2 regions of the Streptomyces sp. NPDC057616 genome follow, and region 1 is predicted to be linked to the other one. Evidence: riboswitches for the same ligand, from Rfam matches in the RefSeq annotation. Region 1 holds a riboswitch; the other holds the start of a gene.
What was found. A riboswitch is a leader RNA that binds a small molecule or an ion and turns the genes downstream of it on or off. The one in region 1 is predicted to bind cobalamin.
Positions count from the first base shown of each region.

Region 2: it holds a riboswitch for cobalamin, as region 1 does, so the genes downstream of both, ACFU97_RS03785 (ribonucleoside-diphosphate reductase subunit alpha) here and metE (5-methyltetrahydropteroyltriglutamate--homocysteine S-methyltransferase) in region 1, are expected to answer to the same signal.

Region 1 covers NZ_JBHVGU010000066.1:15,733-22,730, forward strand. Annotated here, with positions in the region: gene katG (catalase/peroxidase HPI) at 1-2,033, shown strand, start outside; gene ACFU97_RS44145 (class I SAM-dependent methyltransferase) at 2,104-2,904, opposite strand; cobalamin riboswitch at 3,077-3,301, shown strand; gene metE (5-methyltetrahydropteroyltriglutamate--homocysteine S-methyltransferase) at 3,455-5,764, shown strand; gene ACFU97_RS44155 (histidine phosphatase family protein) at 5,863-6,453, shown strand; gene ACFU97_RS44160 (CbtA family protein) at 6,522-6,998, opposite strand, start outside.
Region 2 covers NZ_JBHVGU010000003.1:45,178-52,175, reverse strand. Annotated here, with positions in the region: gene ACFU97_RS03785 (ribonucleoside-diphosphate reductase subunit alpha) at 1-1,880, opposite strand, end outside; cobalamin riboswitch at 2,005-2,164, opposite strand; gene ACFU97_RS03780 (GNAT family N-acetyltransferase) at 2,197-2,700, opposite strand; gene mctP (monocarboxylate uptake permease MctP) at 2,775-4,403, opposite strand; gene ACFU97_RS03770 (DUF3311 domain-containing protein) at 4,400-4,663, opposite strand; gene ACFU97_RS03765 (YbdD/YjiX family protein) at 4,810-4,977, opposite strand; gene ACFU97_RS03760 (carbon starvation CstA family protein) at 4,982-6,998, opposite strand, start outside.

The DNA of each region.
Region 1 (6,998 bases):
AGGACTTCGACTACGCGGCGGCCTTCCAGGCCCTCGACCTCGCGGCCGTGAAACAGGACATCGCCGAGGTGCTCACCACCTCGCAGGACTGGTGGCCGGCCGACTTCGGCAACTACGGCCCGCTGATGATCCGCATGGCCTGGCACAGCGCGGGCACCTACCGCATCAGCGACGGCCGCGGCGGCGCCGGCGCCGGCCAGCAGCGCTTCGCCCCGCTCAACAGCTGGCCGGACAACGCCAGCCTCGACAAGGCCCGCCGTCTGCTGTGGCCGATCAAGAAGAAGTACGGCCAGAGCATCTCCTGGGCCGACCTGATGGTCCTCACCGGCAACGTCGCGCTGGAGCAGATGGGCTTCGAGACCTTCGGCTTCGGCGGCGGCCGCGCGGACGTCTGGGAGGCCGAGGAGGACGTCTACTGGGGTCCCGAGACCACCTGGCTGGACGACCAGCGCTACACCGGCGACCGTGAGCTGGAGAACCCGCTCGGCGCCGTCCAGATGGGCCTGATCTACGTCAACCCCGAGGGCCCGAACGGCAACCCGGACCCGATCGCCGCGGCCCGCGACATCCGCGAGACCTTCCGCCGGATGGCGATGAACGACGAGGAGACCGTCGCCCTCATCGCCGGTGGCCACACCTTCGGCAAGACCCACGGCGCGGGCCCGGCGGACAACGTCGGCGCCGACCCCGAGGCCGCCCCGATGGAGCAGCTGGGCCTGGGCTGGAAGAGCACGTACGGCACGGGTGTGGGCAAGGACGCGATCACGTCCGGCCTGGAGGTCACCTGGACCACCACGCCCACCCGGTGGAGCAACGGCTTCTTCAAGAACCTCTTCGAGTACGAGTACGAGCTCGTCCAGAGCCCGGCCGGCGCCAACCAGTGGGAGGCGAAGGACGCCCCGGAGATCGTTCCGGACGCCTTCGACGCGGACAAGAAGCACCGCCCGACGATGCTCACCACCGACCTGTCGCTGCGCTTCGACCCGATCTACGAGCCCATCTCCCGCCGGTTCTACGAGAACCCGGAGGAGTTCGCGGACGCGTTCGCCCGCGCCTGGTACAAGCTGACCCACCGCGACATGGGCCCGAAGTCCCTGTACCTCGGCCCGGAGGTGCCGGCCGAGACGCTGCTGTGGCAGGACCCGCTGCCCGAGGCCGAGGGCGAGGCCATCGACGCCGCCGACGTGACGGCGCTCAAGGCGAAGATCCTCGACTCCGGTCTGACCGTCCCGCAGCTGATCGGCGCGGCCTGGGCGTCGGCCTCGACGTTCCGCGGCTCCGACAAGCGCGGCGGCGCCAACGGCGGCCGCGTCCGCCTCGAGCCGCAGCGCGGCTGGGAGGTCAACAACCCGGACGAGCTCGCGCAGGTCCTGCGTGTCCTGGAGAACATCCAGGGCGAGTTCAACTCCGGCGCCAAGAAGGTCTCGGTGGCCGACCTGATCGTCCTCGGCGGCTCCGCGGCCGTGGAGAAGGCGGCCAAGGACGCCGGTGTCGCGGTCGAGGTGCCGTTCGCGGCCGGCCGTGTCGACGCGACCGACGAGCACACCGACGCCGAGTCGTTCGCCGCGCTGGAGCCGCAGTACGACGGCTTCCGCAACTACGTCGGCAAGGGCAACCGTCTCCCGGCCGAGTACCTGCTGCTGGACCGCGCGAACCTGCTGAACCTGAGCGCGCCCGAGATGACCGCCCTGGTCGGCGGCCTGCGTGTCCTGGGTGCGAACTACGACGGTTCGAAGCACGGCGTGCTCACCGAGACGCCGGGCGTCCTGACCAACGACTTCTTCGTCAACCTGCTCGACCTGGGTACGACCTGGACGTCCACCTCCGAGGACCAGACCTCGTTCGAGGGCCGTGATGCCTCCGGCGCGGTCAAGTGGACCGGCACCCGTGCCGACCTCGTCTTCGGCTCCAACTCCGAGCTGCGTGCCCTCGCGGAGGTCTACGCGAGCGACGACGCCAAGGAGAAGTTCGTGACGGACTTCGTCAAGGCGTGGGTCAAGGTCATGAACCTGGACCGGTTCGACCTCGTCTGATCCCACCGCACCACGCACCAGGGCCGGCCCATATCGGGCCGGCCCTGGCCGTGTTCGGGGCCGCGCTCCCTCACGGCCGCCGCCCGACGGCGACGAAGTGGGCGGCGAAGAAACGGCGTCCGCCGCTCCCCACCTCCTCCTCGGCCTCCCGAAGGGCCGCGTCCCACCGGGCGACGTCGTCCAGGGTCGCCAGCCCTTCGGCGACGAGGGCCTCCCGGGCGGCCCAGGCCGGGCCGCGCATCCCGGGCGGCGGCGTGACGACGTCGATGTGCCCCTCGAAGACGACGAGGTCGAGGCCCGCGGCGACGAGCAGTTCGTCGAGCCGGGTGCCGATGTTCAGGTCGTCGCCCCGGCGCCGGTGCAGTTCGCCGTAGAGCTCGTGCATCTCGTCGAAGGCGGGCGGGGCGTTGCGCAGGCCGGAGGAGCTGATGTCGACGTCGACGAGGTACACCGTGCCGCCGCCGGGCCGGGCGAGCGTGGCCAGGTGGTCGACGATCGCCTGCTCGTGCCCGCCGTTGTGCGCCAGCACGTGCCGCATCATCACCAGGTCGAAGGCGCCGGCGTCCAGCCCCGTGCGCTCGGCCGGGGCGAGCCCGGTGCGCACCGCGACGCCCGAGCGCTCGGCGAGCGCCGACGCGACGGCCAGCGCGCCGGCGTCCCGGTCCACCGCCCACACCGCTCCGTCCGGGGCCGCGAGCCGCGCGAGCCGGACCGCGACCGCGCCGGGGCCGCAGCCGACGTCCGCGATTCGCGCGCCGGGGCCCGCCCCGGCCGTGGTCCACAGCTCGCGCTCCCGCCGCTCGGCGGCGTCCGCCATGAGCCGGTAGCGCCGGATCTCCGAGTCACTGAGCGTCAGGGAGTAGTCGGCCACGTCAGCCCCGCCTTTCCTCGGCCGCGGGCACGTGCCCGCCCGCGGGGGCCACCGTCAGCACCATCCCACGCGCGGGCCGCGCGGGCGCGGCGGACGTCTCGGCCGACGGCGCGTGGGCCATGTCACCGGCCGCATGCCGGACACCCTCCGACGCGCGCCGGGGCGGAGCCGTAGGGTGGCCCGTGCAGCTGGTTCGCCCCGTCCGCCAGGCGGGATGCGTCGTAAGAGGGAACCCGGTGGGAATCCGGGACTGCCCCGCAGCGGTGAGCGGGAACAACCGCCGTCATACGCACTGGGTCCGGCAGAACGGACCTGGGAAGCGACGGCCAGTAGGTGTCCTCCGGTCAGGAGGGCGTGCCCGTGAGTCCGAAGACCTGCCGGCTGCCCGCGTGCGGACCAGACCCGTGCGCGGTCTTCCGGTGACCTCGAGGGCGGGTCGGCGCGCACACCGAACGGACCGGCCGCAGGCCGCCGTCCGGTCCGTCGCCCCTTCGCGTCCTCGTCCCCGTCGCCCGGGAGTTCAGGGAATCGTCTCGCGAAGGAGATCTCCGTGACCAGCAGGACCGCAGCCGCCGCCGCACGGGCCACCGTGTACGGCCACCCCCGCCAGGGACCCGACCGGGAACTGAAGAAGGCGGTCGAGGGCTACTGGAAGGGCCGCGTCACCGCCGGGGCCCTCGACGCCACCGCCGCCCGGCTCCGCGCCGCGACCTGGCGGTCGCTCGCCGAGGCCGGCCTAGACGAGGTGCCGACCGGCGACTTCTCGTACTACGACCACGTCCTGGACACCACCGTCATGGTCGGCGCGATCCCGGACCGCCACCGGGACGCCGTCGAGGCGAACGCCCTGGACGGGTACTTCGCGATGGCCCGCGGCACCCAGGACATGGCGCCGCTGGAGATGACCAAGTGGTTCGACACCAACTACCACTATCTGGTGCCGGAGTTGGGCCCGGACACGGTCTTCACCGCCGACAGCGCGAAGCAGGTGGCCGAGCTCCAAGAGGCCCTCGCGCTCGGCCTCGCGCCGCGTCCCGTCCTGGTCGGCCCGGTCACCTATCTGCTGCTGGCCAAGCCCGCGCCCGGCGTGTCCGCGGACTTCGAGCCGCTCACCCTGCTGGACCGGCTGCTGCCGGTGTACGCCGAGGTCCTGGCCGACCTGCGCGCGGCAGGCGCCACCTGGGTGCAGCTGGACGAGCCCGCCCTCGTCCAGGACCGCACCCCGGCCGAACTGAACGCCGCGGCGCGCGCGTACCGCGACCTCGGCGCCCTCACCGACCGGCCCCGGCTGCTCGTCGCCTCCTACTTCGACCGCCTCGGGGACGCCCTTCCCGTGCTGGCCAAGGCCCCGGTCGAAGGACTCGCCCTGGACTTCACCGGGCCCGCGGCCGCCAACCTGGACGCGGTGGCCGCCGCCGGCGGGCTGCCCGGCAAGCGGCTGGTGGCCGGCGTCGTCGACGGCCGCAACATCTGGGCGAACGACCTCGGCAGGTCGCTGGGCACCCTCGCCACCCTGCTCGGACTGGCCGCCCGCGTCGACGTCGCGGCCTCCTGCTCCCTGCTGCACGTCCCGCTCGACACGGCCGCCGAGCGCGACATCGATCCGCAGATCCTGCGCTGGCTGGCCTTCGCCCGGCAGAAGACCGCCGAGATCGTCACCCTCGCCAGGGGCCTGACCCGCGGCACCGACACCATCGCCGCCGAACTGGCCGCGAACCGCGCCGCCCTCGCCTCCCGCGCCCGCTCCCCCCTCACCCGCGACCCCGCCGTCCGAGCCCGCGCCGCCGCGGTCACCGAGGCCGACACCCATCGCTCCCAGCCGTACGCCGAACGCTCCGCGGCGCAGCGCGCCCTGCTCGCCCTGCCGCTGCTGCCGACCACGACGATCGGCTCGTTCCCGCAGACCGGCGCCCTGCGCACCGCCCGCGCCGACCTGCGGGCCGGCCGCATCGGCCCGTCCGGCTACGAGGAGCGGATCAAGGCGGAGATCGGCGAGGTGATCTCGTTCCAGGAGAAGGCCGGCCTCGACGTCCTGGTGCACGGCGAGGCCGAACGGGGCGACATGGTCCAGTACTTCGCCGAGCGGCTGACCGGCTACCTCGCCACCCGCCACGGCTGGGTCCAGTCCTACGGCACCCGCTACGTGCGCCCGCCGATCCTCGCGGGCGACGTCAGCCGCCCCGAACCGATGACGGTGCGCTGGACGGCGTACGCCCAGTCGCTCACCTCCCGCCCGGTCAAGGGCATGCTCACCGGGCCGGTCACCATGCTCGCCTGGTCCTTCGTCCGCGACGACCTGCCGGCGGCCGAGACCGCCCGCCAGGTCGCCCTCGCCCTGCGGGACGAGGTCGGCGACCTGGAGGCGGCCGGGACCTCGGTGATCCAGGTCGACGAGCCGGCGCTGCGGGAGACCCTGCCGCTGCGCGCCGCCGACCGTCCGGCGTATCTGGCCTGGGCCACCGAGGCGTTCCGGCTCACGACCGGCAGCGTGCGGCCGGACACCCAGATCCACACCCACATGTGTTACGCCGAGTTCGGCGACGTCGTCCAGGCCATCGACGACCTCGACGCCGACGTCATCAGCCTGGAGGCGGCCCGCTCCCGCATGCAGGTCGCCCGCGAACTCGCCGCGCACGGCTACCCGCGCGAGGCCGGCCCCGGCGTCTACGACATCCACTCCCCACGCGTCCCGAGCGTCGAGGAGGCGGCCGGCCTGCTGCGGACCGGGCTGCGGGCGATCCCCGCGGAACGGCTGTGGGTCAACCCCGACTGCGGCCTGAAGACCCGCGGTTGGCCGGAGACCCGGGCCTCCCTGGAGAACCTCGTGGCCGCCGCGCGAACGGTGCGCGCGGAGTTGTAGGAGGCTGTACGGGCGGTGCCGGCGCCACGGGGCGGACGGCACCGCCCGCTCGCCCCGGGCGGGCACCGCGCTCCCCCGCCCCGGACGACAGGAGCACCGTGACCAGCCGTGTCACCCTCATCTCGCCCGCCATGAGCCTGTCGCTGCGGCAGGCGCGCTTCGACGACGGCACGACGCCGCTCGACGACGGCGGTGCGGCGCGGGCCCGCGCGGCGGCCGGGACGCTGCCGCCGGCCGCGCACGTGATGGTCTCCCCCAGCGTGCGCTGCCGGGAGACGGCCACGGCGCTCGGGCTGGCCGCCGCCGAACCTTCGGCGGACCTGGCCGGTCTGCGGACGGGCCGCTGGGAGGGCCGCACGCTGGACGAGGTCGGCGGGTCCGAACCGGAGGCGGTGGCACGGTGGTTGGCCGATCCGGCGTGCGCGCCGCACGGCGGGGAGTCGGTCGAGGACCTGTGCCTGCGCGTCGGGCGCTGGCTGGACGCCGCCTCGCGGACGGACGGCCGCACCCTCGCCGTGGTCGAGCCGGACGTCGTACGGGCCGTGGTGGTACGGGTGCTGGGGGCGCCCGCGACGTCCTTCTGGCGTGCCGACGTGCCGCCGCTGACGGCGACCGAGCTCAGCGGGCGGGCGGGCCGCTGGAACCTGCGGCTGGGCAACCCGCTGCGGCCGGAACCGGACCAGGACTGACCCCTCGCACGCGAGAGGGCCCGCGGACGACTCCGCGGGCCCTCTCGTACGTTCGGCTCAGCTCACCGTCAGCCGTGGGCGGTGACCGCGGACGGCGCGGACGCCTTCGCGGGCCGCGGGTTGAGGAGCCGTTCTGCCAACTCGCCGAAGGCGAGCCCGAACGCGCCCCACAGGGTGACCTGGATGGCCAGAGCCGAGAGACGGAAGCGCCACAGCACGGTGGCCGGGAAGTGCGCGGGCACCTCGTTGACCACCGGCAGGAACGCGAAGGCCAGGCCGATCGCCAGGGCGAACGCGGCCACCGCGACGACGGTGGCGTACCAGTTGCCGAGTCTCGGGGCGAGCCGTCTGCCCAGGATGGTCGCGGCGACCGCGAGGAGCACGCTGAGCACCATCATCAGGAAGTACAGGGTGGTCCGCTTCCCGATGGTGTCGCCGTTGCCGACGGCGGGCGGGTTCGCCGGGTACTTCAGGAACGGCACCACGTACACCGCGAGCAGGGCGCAGCCGGACAGCAGCAGCGCGGTGGCGCGAGGGCCGAAGCG
Region 2 (6,998 bases), on a different contig from region 1:
TCGATGCACTCGTAGACGCCGGCGATCGACGCGATGGTGGCGGTCGGCGCGATGGCGAGGAGCAGGGAGTTCCGCAGGCCGACGGCCGCGATGCGCTCCCGCAGCGCCGCCCAGCGCTCGGGCCAGACCGGCTCGACGCCGTAGTGGTCGGGGTGCAGGACGCCGCGGGCGGTGCGGGTCTGCTCCCAGGCCGGCAGCGGGCCGTTGCGCTCGGCGAGGTCGGCGGAGGCCTCGTACGCGGCGAGCATGATGCGCTCGGCGATACGGGTCGACAGCGCCTTGGCCGCGGGGGAGTCGAAGGGCAGCCGCAGCTTGAAGAAGACGTCCTGCAGGCCCATCGCACCGAGGCCGACGGGGCGCCAGCGCGCGTTGGAGCGGCCCGCCTGCTCGGTCGGGTAGAAGTTGATGTCGACCACGCGGTCCAGGAAGGTGACGGCCGTGCGGACGGTCCCGTCCAGCCGCTCCCAGTCGATGTCGCCGGTCGCCGGGTCGACGAAGGCGCCCAGGTTCACCGAGCCCAGGTTGCAGACCGCGGTCTCGCCGTCGTCCGTGACCTCCAGGATCTCCGTGCAGAGGTTCGAGGAGTGGACGACGCGGCCCGGCTCGGCCGTCTGGTTGGCGGTGCGGTTGGCCGCGTCCTTGAAGGTCATCCAGCCGTTGCCGGTCTGGGCGAGGGTGCGCATCATGCGGCCGTAGAGCTCGCGGGCCGGGACGGTCCTGCGGGCCAGGCCCGCGGCCTCCGCCCCGCGGTAGGCGGCGTCGAACTCCTCGCCCCACAGGTCGACGAGTTCCGGCACGTCCGCCGGGGAGAACAGCGACCACTGCCCGTCGGAGTCGACCCGGCGCATGAACTCGTCCGGGATCCAGTGCGCGAGGTTCAGGTTGTGCGTACGGCGGGCGTCCTCACCGGTGTTGTCGCGCAGCTCCAGGAACTCCTCGATGTCCAGGTGCCAGGTCTCCAGGTAGACCGCGGCCGCGCCCTTGCGCCGGCCGCCCTGGTTCACGGCGGCGACCGAGGCGTCCAGGGTCTTCAGGAACGGGACGATGCCGTTCGAGTGCCCGTTGGTGCCGCGGATCAGCGAACCCCGGGCGCGGATGCGGGAGTAGGCGAGGCCGATGCCGCCGGCGTGCTTCGAGAGACGGGCGACCTGGTGGTAGCGGTCGTAGATGGAGTCCAGCTCGTCCTTGGGGGAGTCGAGGAGGTAGCAGGACGACATCTGCGGGTGCCGTGTACCGGAGTTGAAGAGGGTGGGGGAGGAGGGGAGGTAGTCGAGGCGGCTCATCAGGCGGTAGAGCGCGGCGACTTCGTCGACGGAGCGCGCGGTGTCGTCCTCGGCGAGGCCGGCCGCCACCCGCAGCATGAAGTGCTGCGGCGTCTCGATCACCTTGCGGGTGATGGGGTGCCGCAGCAGGTAGCGGCTGTGCAGGGTGCGCAGGCCGAAGTAGCCGAAGCGGTCGTCGCCTTGAGGGTCGACCAGCGCGTCGAGCCGGGCGGCGTGCAACCGGGCGAACTCCGCCGTGCGGTCGGCGATGAGGCCCTCGCGGTGGCCGACGGCGACCGACTCGGTGAAGCACGTGACGCCCTGCGAGGCGGCCTCCGCCGCGATGCCGATCGTCAGCAGGCGCGCGGCAAGCCGCGAGTAGGCGGGGTCCTCGGAGATGAGGCCGGCGGCCGCCTCCGTGGCCAGCTCGCGCAACTCCGTCTCGTCCGCCCGCGCGGAGCGTCCGCGCAGCGCGGCGGCGGCGACCCGGCCGGGGTCGGCGTCGGGGAGGTCGGCGGTCAGCTCGGTCAGGGTCCGCAGCAGTGCGGTTCCGGGACCGTCGTCGGCCGATGTCGCAGACGGTGTCGCTGAAGCCGGATCGGCTGGCGCGATGGTCACGTGGGGCTCTCCCTCGCTCGGCACGGGGGCCTGGCGGAGGGCAGGGGGCAGCCACGAGCGCACGACGGCGCCGCGTCCACCGGCCCACTCCACGAGGCCCGGACGTCGAAGCACCCGGGCCACGGTGGCCGGGCGCACTGTCGGCAGGTCCTCGGACTGACGCCCATACATGTGCGAACACGGATGGGTACACCGTTGCGGGACAGTTCCGGATTCGCACCGGATTCCCCTGCGGCGACAGCGAGCATGAGCATACATCTTGTGCCGGGTGTGAGACGCACCCCCATATGTTGTGTCGCGGTGACTTCGGAGCGTGTCAGAACGTCAACTCATAGGTGAGGAGCGTGAAGTCGTGGCCGGGCATCGGGCGCCAGTCCCGCTCCGGGACGCGGACGAAGCCGTGGCGTTCGTAGATGCGGTGCGCGGCGTGCATGGCGTGCTGGGTCGACAGGACGACACCGGTGCAGCCCGCGTTTCTCGCCCGGTCGACGCAGGCTCCTACGAGGGCCTGTCCGACGCCTCTGCCGCGTGCCGCGTGGGCCACGGCGAGCATGCGGATCTCCGCCTCCGAGGGGCGGGCGAGCTCGGCCATGGGACCGCCGGCGGGCACGAACGTGACGCCGCCGAGGACGTCGCCGTCGCGGACGGCCACCAGCACCTCGGCCGCGGACGCCCGCTTGGCCACGTCCTTGAGTTCGCCGAGGTACCAGTCGTCCTCGTCGCCGAAGGCCAGCAGGCCGTCCTGAAGATAGGCCCGGGCGGTGATCTCGCCGAGGGTCTCGTACTCGCGGGGGTCCGCGGACCGGATCTCGATGTCCATGGACCGAGTGTGCTGGACGGGTACGACAACGGGCCGCCGGGTTTCCCCGACGGCCCGTCGAACATGTGCAGTTGCTAGCGCGACTCCGCCGCCGTCGCGGGCGGCAGTTCCACCTGCACGCCCGGGTCGCCGCTGTCCACGGTGTAGTCGTCCGCCGCGGTCTCGTCGACGCCCTCCGGGGCCTTCACGGCCTTCAGGACGAAGGTCAGTACCACCGTCACCACCAGGTTCATCACGAACGCGGTCAGGCCGATGTAGCCGATCTCGCCGATCCCGGGGATCTCCTTCGCCGAGCCGCCGAAGTGCTTCTGGGTCGGCGAGGCGACGCCGTACGCGGCGACGGTGCCGTAGATCATGCCGACCGCCCAGCCGCCGAGCAGCGCCCAGCGGTGGAACCAGCGGGTGAACAGGCCGCCGACCAGGGCCGGGAAGGTCTGCAGGATCCAGATGCCGCCCAGGAGCTGGAAGTTGATGGCGACCGTCTTGTCCATGGTGAGGACGAAGACCAGCGCGCCGACCTTCACCAGCAGCGACACGATCTTGGAGACCTGGGCCTCCTGCTTCGGTGTCGCGTCCGGCTTGATGAAGTCCCGGTAGATGTTGCGGGTGAAGAGGTTCGCGGCAGCGATCGACATGATCGCCGCCGGCACCAGGGCGCCGATGCCGATGGCCGCGAAGGCCACACCCGCGAACCAGGACGGGAACATGTTCTCGAACAGCTGCGGGATCGCCAGCTGCCCGTTGGTGACCTTGATCCCGGCCGCGATCGCCATGAAGCCGAGCAGCGCCAGCAGGCCCAGCATCAGGGAGTACAGCGGCAGGATCGTGGTGTTGCGGCGGATGACCTCACGGCTGCGCGAGGACAGCGTCGCGGTGATCGAGTGCGGGTACATGAAGAGCGCCAGCGCGGAGCCCAACGCCAGCGTGGCGTACGTCCATTGACCCGCCTCCGGCGGCACCAGGGCGCCGCGCGGCTTGCCGGTCGCCGGGTTGGTCTGCGCGAACGCCGCGCCGGCCTTGGAGAAGATGTCGTCGAAGCCGCCCAGCTTGATCGGGATGTAGATGATCGCCACCGCGATGACGATGTAGATCAGCGCGTCCTTCACGAACGCGATCAGCGCGGGGGCCCGCAGACCCGAGGAGTAGGTGTACGCCGCGAGGACGCCGAACGCGATCAGCAGCGGCAGGTCCTTCACGAACCAGTTGGTGCTGTCGCCGCCGCCGACGCCCATCACGTCCAGCACGGCCTGGATGCCGACCAGTTGGAGCGCGATGTAGGGCATCGTGGCGAGGATGCCGGTGACCGCGACGGCCAGCGACAGGCTCTTGGAGCCGAAGCGGCCGCGCACGAAGTCCGAGGTCGTCACATACCCGTGCCGGTGGGAGACCGACCACAGCCGGGGCAGGAAGGTGAAGATCAGCGGGTAGACCAGGATGGTGTACGGCACCGCGAAGAAGCCGGCCGCGCCCGCCGCGTAGATCGCCGCGGGGACGGCGACGAACGTGTACGCCGTGTACAGGTCGCCGCCGAGCAGGAACCAGGTGACCCAGGTGCCGAACGACCGGCCGCCCAGGCCCCATTCGTCGAGCGAGTGCTCGTTCTCGGCCTTGCGCCAGCGTGCCGCCAGGAAGCCCATGACGGTCACGGCCACGAAGAAGAAGATGAAGACGCCGAGCGCGACGCCGTTCACGCCGTCCTTCATTCCGACGCACCGCCCTTCTTGGAGGCGCGGGCGCGCTGGTCACGCTGCCACAGCTGGTACGCGGTCATCGTCAGCGCGGTGGAGATCAGCACCCAGAGCATCTGGTACCAGTAGAAGAACGGGATGCCGATGAACTCCGGGTCGGTCTTGGAGTACGAGCCGACCCAGAGCATCGCGACGAAGGGCGCGATCAGGCAGACGGCGATGACCACACGCATGGGGGTCACCACCGGTGGTCTTACTTCGGGCACTTCGGACATATCGCGGCTCCGTCCCCTCACGATCACCTGTGATCACCTGTGTAATGCGCAGGCAATCTAGGTCACCGTGTCGCGAAAACGGAAGACCTCGTCCGCATATCGGTATGTCGATTCAGTGAAGGCGGAGTCTCGGGTGGACAACGGTGTCAGCAGCAGCGGAATCCCTGCCGCGGATCCTCCTCCCGGCGGTCCGTCCGCATCCGCTCGAAGGCGCGCCGCGACGGCACTTCGGCCTCCGGGTGGTTCGCGCGCAGGTGCGCCACGTAGCGGTCGTACGCCGACTCGTCGGTCAGCTCGCGCACGTACCAGCGCACGCCCCTAATCGCCCGGTGCAGCGGTGCCGGCAGTCGCACGGCGCACCTCCTCCTTCTCCTCGCGGGTCTCGACGAGTCCCGCCGGGGCGGTGATCCGCGAGGCGACGTACGGCGACTCGCTCAGGGTGGACAGCGCGGGCCGGCGGACGTGCCGGACGCAGACCCGCAGCGCGTCCGCGACGACCACGACGACCAGGAGCGCGAGGGCCGCCGAAAGGACGCCGTCCACCGTGGAGTTGGTGACCACGGTGTGCATGTCGTCCATGTTCTTGGCGGGCGGCAGCACCTTCCCGGCGTCGATGGCGTCCTGGAACACCGAACGCTGCTTGAAGAAGCCGACCTTGGGGTCGCCGGAGAACACCTTCTGCCAGCTGGCGGTCAGGGTGACCGTCACGTCCCAGGCGAGCGGAATCCCCGTGATCCAGGCCCACTTCAGCCGCCCGGACTTCACCAGCAGGGTGGTGCAGACGGCCAGGGCGACCGCGGCGAGCAGCTGGTTGGAGATGCCGAAGATCGGGAAGAGCTGGTTGATGCCGCCGAGGGGTTCGTGGACGCCGACCCAGAGGAAGTAGCCCCACAGCGCGCACACGATGCCGCTCGTGATGGCCAGGCCCGGCTTCCAGCTGACGTTCCTGAAGGGCCGTACGACGTTGCCCAGCATGTCCTGGAGCATGAACCGGCCCACCCGCGTGCCGGCGTCCAGCGCGGTCAGGATGAACAGCGCCTCGAACATGATCGCGAAGTGGTACCAGAAGGCGCGCAGGCTCCCACCCGTGACCTTGGAGAAGATCTCCGAGACGCCGACGGCGAGCGTGGGCGCACCGCCGGTGCGGGAGAGCAGGGTCGTCTCCTCGACGTTCTTCGCGGCCTGGGCGAGGTCGGCGGTGGAGATGTGATAGCCCCAACCGGTCACCACCTGCGAGGCGTTCTGCACGGTGGTGCCGATCGCGCCGGCCGGGGCGTTCATCGCGAAGTACAGCCCCGGGTCGATGATGCTCGCCGCGACCAGCGCCATGATCGCCACCGACGACTCCATCAGCATGGAGCCGTAGCCGATCATCCGGACCTGCGTCTCCTTCTGGATCATCTTCGGCGTCGTGCCGCTGGAGATGAGCGCGTGGAAGCCGGACAGAGCGCCGCAGGCGATGGTGATGAAGACGAAGGGGAAGAGGGAGCCGGCGAAGACCGGGCCGTCGCCGCGTGCGGCGAAGTGCGTCACCGCGTCCATCCGCAGCGTCGGCACGGTCAGGACGACGCCCAGCGCGAGCAGCACGATCGTGCCGATCTTCAGGAAGGTGGACAGGTAGTCGCGGGGCGCGAGCAGCATCCACACCGGCAGGATCGAGGCGACGAAGCCGTACGCCACCAGCCAGAGCACCAGCGTCGAGGGCGCGAGGGTGAAGGCGCCGGCCCACGACGACTCGGCGACCCGGCGGCCCGCGACGAGGGCGAGCAGCAGCAGCGCCACGCCGATCAGCGAGACCTCGGCGACCCGGCCGGGCCGCAGCACCCGCAGGTAGAACCCCATCAGCAGGGCGATCGGGATGGTCATCGCGATGGAGAAGGTGCCCCAGGGCGAGGAGGCCAGGGCGTTGACGACGACCAGGGCCAGCACCCCGAGCAGGATGATCATGATGGCGAAGGCGGCGATCAGGGCGGCCGCGCCGCCGAACGGGCCGATCTCCTCACGGGCCATCTGCCCCAGCGAGCGGCCGTCCCGCCGGGTGGAGAAGAACAGCACCACCATGTCCTGCACCGCGCCCGCGAAGACGACGCCGGCGATGATCCAGATGGTGCCGGGCAGATAGCCCATCTGCGCGGCCAGCACCGGTCCGACGAGGGGGCCGGCCCCCGCGATGGCGGCGAAGTGGTGGCCCAGCAGGACGCGGCGGTCCGTTGGATGGAAGTCGATGCCGTTGTCGAGGCGTTCGGCCGGGGTGGCCCGTGACCCGTCGACCTTGAGCACGCGGTGCGCGATGAACTTCGCGTAGAAGCGGTAGCCGATCGCGTACGTGCCGAGG